Acidaminococcus fermentans DSM 20731: one gene and its partner. The protein of the gene in region 2 interacts with the protein of the main gene of each other region in a pairwise test. Links are inferred from orthologs where the notes say so. Each region holds a gene or a part of one and is shown on either strand. Other genes may lie near its edges.

The links.
Region 1: the proteins of ACFER_RS06100 (region 2) and def interact in binary tests that used the Escherichia coli proteins (3 or more experiments, as listed by UniProt). The link is inferred for Acidaminococcus fermentans DSM 20731 from one-to-one orthologs.

Annotation. Positions count from the first base shown.
Region 1 is NC_013740.1:362,777-365,911, reverse strand. Bases 1-2,811 are described here. They hold def (peptide deformylase), read right to left. Parts: upstream 1,739-2,811; coding sequence 1,262-1,738; downstream 1-1,261. Other genes in these bases: priA (primosomal protein N'), read right to left, coding at 1,892-2,811; fmt (methionyl-tRNA formyltransferase), read right to left, coding at 327-1,265; ACFER_RS01645 (DUF116 domain-containing protein), read right to left, coding at 1-322. Outside these bases: more of priA, read right to left, coding at 2,812-3,135. UniProt on the Escherichia coli protein: Removes the formyl group from the N-terminal Met of newly synthesized proteins. Requires at least a dipeptide for an efficient rate of reaction. N-terminal L-methionine is a prerequisite for activity but the enzyme has broad specificity at other positions.
Region 2 is NC_013740.1:1,322,522-1,325,959, forward strand. The notes cover bases 144-2,933. They hold ACFER_RS06100 (aspartate-semialdehyde dehydrogenase), read right to left. Parts: upstream 2,160-2,933; coding sequence 1,128-2,159; downstream 144-1,127. Other genes in these bases: dapG (aspartate kinase), read right to left, coding at 144-1,086; dapB (4-hydroxy-tetrahydrodipicolinate reductase), read right to left, coding at 2,268-2,933. Also shown: more of dapG, read right to left, coding at 1-143; more of dapB, read right to left, coding at 2,934-3,041; ACFER_RS06110 (hypothetical protein), read right to left, coding at 3,395-3,438.

The DNA.
Region 1 (3,135 bases), 960 kb from region 2 along the record:
GCCGCTTGGAAATGCCCATCAGCTTCCCCAGGAACAGGGACAGTGGATACAGAAAATTGATGATGTGCCAGGCCCAGAAATAAAAGACCCGGATGGTGGGAAACCCCAGGATGGCCAGGACGATGCCCACCACCCCGGAAAGCAGGGACAGGATCAGCAGCAGCACTGCCCATCCCACCACCTGGGGCAGCCAGGGATGGATCTGGGAAAGACCCGGTACCAGAAGCTGCCACAGGCCGTAGGCCGCTGCCCCGGCCAAAAGGACAGCCAGGGACGCCAGCGCCATAAAAAGCCGTTTTTTCGGCCGAATTCCCATATTCATGATCTTATTCCAGTCTGTCCCCCGGTTTTACATGGCCGCCGTTGACAAAAGAAGCCGCCGGCATCCGTTTTTTCCCTTCCGGCTGACATTCCAGGATTTCCAGGGAACCCTGTCCGCAGGCCACCCGGAATCCCCGGCTGTCCGCCTGGAGCACCGTTCCCGGTGCTCCCTGGCTGCCTTCTCCTGCCAGGATCCGGCTCTTCCAGATCTTCAGCCGCTTTCCGTCCGGCAGCAGGGTAAAGGAACCCGGCCAGGGATCAAAGGCCCGGAACTGGTTGTGGAGGTCTTCCGCTTTTTTGTTCCAGTCAGCCCTTTCCATATCCCGGGTAATCAGAGATGCATAGGTTGCTTCTTCTTCCGGCTGGGGAACCGGCTGTACGGTCCCCGCCACGATCCGGGGAATGGTGTCCAGCAGCAGCCGGGCGCCTTTTTCCTTCAGGATGTCATGGAGTTCTCCCTGGGTCATTTCCGGTCCTACGGGAACCGCCGTCCTGCTGAGCATGGCGCCGGTATCCATGCCCACGTCCATCTGCATGATGGTGACTCCCGCTTCCTTTTCCCCTTTCAGGATGGCGTAATGGATGGGGGCCGCTCCCCGGTACCGGGGCAGCAGGGACGCATGGACATTGATGCACCCGTACCGGGGCAGATCCAGGAGCTCTTTGGGCAGGAACTGGCCAAAAGCAGCCACCACGATCAGATCCGGTTGGATTTTTTCCATTTCTGCCTGGAATTCCGGGGTTTTCACCCGCTGGGGCTGGAGCACCGGAAGATCCTGGGTCAGGGCATATTCCTTCACCGCACTCATCATGACCTTGTGGCCCCGTCCTTTGGGACGGTCCGGCTGAGTCACCACCGCAGCGATTTCACAGTTTCCGGATTCCACCAGTGCCTTCAGACTGGCAGCGGCGAATTCCGGCGTTCCCATAAATACAATTTTCATTCTCGGCCTTCTTTCGGCTTGGCAGACAGGCTGACGGCCTTGTCAATGAACAGGACCCCTTCCAGATGATCGCATTCATGCTGGAGAGCCCGGGCCAGGAGCCCGTCGGCGGTCAGCCGGTAATGATCCCCTTTCCGGTCCTGGAAATGGACGGTGATCCGGGCGGCCCGCTTCACTTCCCCTTCGTAATCAGGGACGCTGAGGCATCCTTCGGAATCCACTGCCTCTCCTTCCGGATCCGTCAGTACCGGATTCACGAATTCCCGGATGCCGGCACCGTCTCCGGCATCGATGACCACCAGCCGTTTGCTGAGGCCGATCTGGGGGGCAGCCAGGCCGCAGCCATTGGCCGCATACATGGTTTCCGCCATATCCTTCAGCAGGCGGGCCAGCTTTTTATCGAAACGGGTAACAGGGACTGCCTTCTCCCGAAGGATCGGGGCCCCGACTTTCACAATGTCATAGATTGCCATATATCATCGACTCCTATCGCAATTTTTACTTTCTATTATACCATAGGACATGGAAAAGGGGGGGTGTGAAAAAAATTCACACCCCCCAGTCGCGGGTCACGGGTCGCGAGCCGCGACTCCAACAAGGAGCTGTTGCCCATGCAACAGCTCCCCCTACACCACACTGATGGGATCCACGTCAAAATACACATTGGGCAGTTCCCGGTATTCTGACTGGCGGAGCCATTCTTTCACCGGTTTCATCCGGGGGCTTTTCAGCAGCACGTTGATCCGGTAGATCTGGTTCACCCGGGCCACAATGGCCGGGAAAGGTCCCAGGATCTCCAGGGGATGCCCGCTTTCCAGCTGCCAGGCCTCCAGGGCGTTCACCAGTTTCTGGGCAATGGCCAGGGCCTCTTCCTCCTTTTTGTGGAGGACGGTGATCTTCAACATCCGGGTAAAGGGCGGATAGCTCAGTTCCTTCCGCTGCTCCAGTTCCATTTTGGCGAAGCCTTCATAATCCTGCCTGGCCGCCAGCTGGAGGATGGGATTTTCTGCATCATAGGCCTGGAAGATCACTTCCCCCGGCTTATCCCCCCGGCCGGCCCGGCCGGCTGCCTGGGTCAGCAGGGCAAAGCACCGTTCTCCGCTGCGGAAATCCGGCAGGTTCAGCTGGGAATCCGCACTGAGCACCCCCACCAGGGTCACATTGGGGATATCGTGGCCCTTGGCCACCATCTGGGTCCCCAGCAGCACATTGTACAGTCCGCTGCGGAAGGCCTGGAGGATCTGCTCATGGGCGAATTTTCCGCTGGTGGAATCCTGATCCATGCGCAGGGGCTTCACTCCCGGACACAGCTCCCGGATTTCCCGTTCCGCCTTTTCTGTCCCGGTCCCGAAGAACCGGATCCGGGGACTGCCGCAGTAGGGACATTTGGTGGGCACCGGTTCCGTATAGCCGCAGTAATGGCATTCCATCAGCTGCTCCCGGGCATGGTACACCAGGGAAACCGCACAGTTGGGACAGCTGAGGGATTCCCCGCAGTCCCGGCACAGGACAAAGGTGGAAAAGCCCCGGCGGTTCAAGAGGACAATGGCCTGTTCCCCGTTCTGCACCACATGCTCCAGCCGGGTCCGCAGGGCTTCGGAAAGCACCGTCCGGTTCCCCTGATGGAGCTCTTCCCGCATATCCACAATCGAGACTTTGGGCAGATGGCTGCCGGACCTGGCCCGATGGGTCAGCCGAAGGAGGGTATAGCCCCCCTTTTCTGCCAGATAATACGATTCCAGGTCGGGGGTAGCCGATCCCAGCACCACCGGCACCTTCCGGTAATGGGCCCGGTACTGGGCCACCAGCCGGGCATGATAGCTGGGCCGTTCTTCCTGTTTGTAGGTTCCTTCATGCTCTTCATCGATAA
Region 2 (3,438 bases):
ATTGATGAACCGGGCCATGATGCCGGGGACGCCGCCCATGTGGGAGCCCACCACGGTCACTTTGGCGCAGTTTTCCACCTTGGTGTACTGGCAGTTTTCCGCTTTCAGCACTTTTTCCGCATCATCGGCGGCGGCGCTGTACACGGCGAACATCAGGGAATGGGGCTGGAGGCTCATGGTGCCGATGCTGACCCCGTTTTTGGCCAGGGTATCGAACAGATCGGCTCCGTCACTGCTGTCCAGGTTCACGGAGAAGAAAGCAATGTTGTTCTTGCTGGCTACCCCGCAGGCATGTTTTTCTTCCAGGGAATCGGTTTCTTCCATTTCCTTGGGCTGGTCTTCCTTGCTGATCAGGGTACCGGGGGCTTCGGAGAAGGTGCTCTTCACCACCATGGGGACCCCATAGCGCATAACGATTTCCACGGCCCGGGGATGGATGACCTTGGCACCCTGGTGGGCCATCTCACGGATTTCATCATAGGAAATCTGTTTGATGATATGGGCATTCTTGACAATCCGGGGATCGGCGGTCATGACCCCGTCCACATCGGTGTAGATTTCCACTTTGTCCGCATGGACGGCCACACCGAAGGCGGCGGCAGAGGTATCGCTGCCCCCGCGGCCCAGGGTGGTCACGTTCTTGTGGTCCGCCGTCACGCCCTGGAACCCGCAGACCACGGGGATGATCCCCTGTTCCACCAGTTCCAGCAGGTTGTCCGGTTCCACGGTGCGGATCTTGGCATTGCCGTATTCGTCATCGGTGATCATGCCGGCCTGGCCCCCGGTGAGGGCTTTGGCCTTCAGGCCTCTTTCCTGGAGGGTGGCGGCCATTACTGTGGAGGAGATGATTTCCCCACAGGCCATCAGCAGATCCAGTTCGTGAGGAGCCGGGTTGGGGTTCACGCTTTTCAGCATATCGATCATGGTATCCGTGGCAAACGGGTCTCCCCGGCGGCCCATGGCGGATACCACCACAATGGGTGCATAGCCATGGGCAATGGCTTCCTGGACCTTGCCCACCACTTTTTCCCGGGTGGCAGGCGTAGCTACGGACGTTCCTCCGAATTTTTGTACAATGATTTTCATTTTAACCTCAGGCTCCCCTCAAAATCTCTAGGTTCTTGTTCTTACAGCCAGCCGTTCTTCACCATGGTTTCGGCAATCTGCAGGGTGTTCAGTGCGGCCCCTTTGCGGATCTGGTCGCCTACGCACCAGAAGTTGAAGCTGTTGGCGGCGGATTCGTCCCGTCTCAGACGGCCCACATACACATCGTTCTTGCCGGAGGTGTACAGGGGCATGGGATAGATCTGCCGGGAAGGATCATCCTGGAGCACCACGCCGGGGAAGCCGGCCAGGGCTTTGCGGATGTCTTCCAGTTCCACATCATGTTCCAGTTCCACGTTGACGGATTCACTGTGGCTCCGGTAAACGGGGACACGGACGGTGGTGGCAGTGATGCGCATTTCCGGATCGGAGAAGATTTTCTTGGTTTCGTTGACCATCTTCATTTCTTCCTTGGTGTACAGGTTGTCCAGGAAGATATCAATCTGGGGCACCAGATTCAGAGCCAGGGGGAAGTGTTTTTCAGCGCTGGCGCTGGGGAAGATCCTGGCGGTCATTTCTTCGCCCCGGGCAGCCTGTTTGATCTGGTTTTCCAGTTCGTCCAGCCCGTCTTTGCCGGCACCGGAAGCAGCCTGGTAGGTGGAAACGATGATCCGTTTGATCCGGGCCAGGTCATAGATGGGTTTCAGGGCCATTACCATGATGATGGTGGAGCAATTGGGGTTGGCAATGATCCCGTGATGTTTGGTGATATCCTGGGGGTTCACTTCAGGAACAATCAGAGGCACATCCGGATCCATCCGGTAGGTGCTGGAGTTGTCAATGACCACGGCACCAGCCTTTACGGCAATGGGTGCGAAGGTCTTGGAAATGCTGCCGCCGGCGAACAGGGCCACATCCACCCCGTTGAAGGAGTCAGCCTTGGCTTCTTCCACTTTATAGGTCTTGCCCCGTACGGTCAGTTCCTTGCCGGCGCTCCGGGCAGAAGCCAGCAGCTTCAGATTTTTGAAGGGGAAATCCCGTTCGTTCAGCAGATTGATGAATTCCTGTCCAACGGCGCCGGTGGCACCCAGAATTGCCAGATTGTATTCTTTCATTGCACTCGTCTCCTTTGTTTACATGAGGTAATGCCCAAAAAGGGGACCCATCCACCGTCCATGGGGACGGTCCCCTTCCCTTTCAGGAAAGGACTTCCTATGGAAGCCTTACTCCAGGATCTGATCCAGTCCGTACACCAGGCCCTTGCGTTTCACCATGGTCCGGCAGCCCAGCATGACCCCGGGCATGTAGCATTCCCGGCTCACCGGGTCGTTGCGCACCGTAAGGGTTTCGCCCATGCTGCCGAAGATGATTTCCTGGCTGGCCACGAACCCGGGCAGCCGTACGCTGTGGATCCGCATCCCTTCGTATTCGCTGCCTCTGGCATGGGGCAGTTTTTCCACTTCATCCGGATTGCCCTGCTGGACAAAGCCGCCCCGGACTTCCGCCAGTTTCTGGGCGGTAAGGATGGCCGTGCCGCTGGGAGCATCCAGCTTTTTGTCATGATGCATTTCGATGATTTCCACCTGGGGGAAGTATTTGGCCACTTCTGCAGCGATTTTCATCATCAGGACAGCCCCCATGGCGAAGTTGGGGCAAACCAGGATACCCACGCCGTTCTTTTCCGCCAGGCCTTTCAGTTCCTCCAGATTTTCCTGGGTGAAGCCGGTGGTGCCCACTACGGCGTTGACCCCGGCGTTCAGGATGATCCGCAGGTTGTCCATGACCACATCGGGCCGGGTAAAATCCACCACCACATCGGGCTTGCAGGTTTCCAGGGCCCGGACCAGGTCCGTATCCACCGGGCAGCCTTCCACGGTTTTGTCCTTGCCGAACTTGTCCACAGCACCCACCAGTTCCATATCTTTCTGCTGCAGGACCGTTTGTACCACTGTGTGCCCCATTCTGCCCAGGGCACCGTTTACCAACACTTTGATCATACCAAGCATCTCTCCTTTGTGCATTCCTTTGGGAGACAAAAAAACAGGTCATGGAGGCGAGCCCAATGACCTGCAAGAAAAGAAGCCGCTCCTGCCATGGCAGGGGACTTGTTTCCGTTCCCATTGATAGCTCTCCACCCAAAGGCGACAGTCTGCAGATTGTTCACCTGCATCCCAGCATAAGCGCGCACCCGCAGCTTTGCTTCGGCGGTTCCCCTTTCGTTCCCTTCGTCGGTGTCCCTCTGAGAATTACTGATGTTTTCCGCGCCTCTATCTTTTGTTCAGTTATGGTTACAGTATAGGAGTTTCCGGCTGGCTTGTCAACCTTTATTCTCCCACAAAGTGGATTTTTTTCAGTCCCGGAGGTCCTTCCGCAGTTCCGCCTGGACGCGGCTGA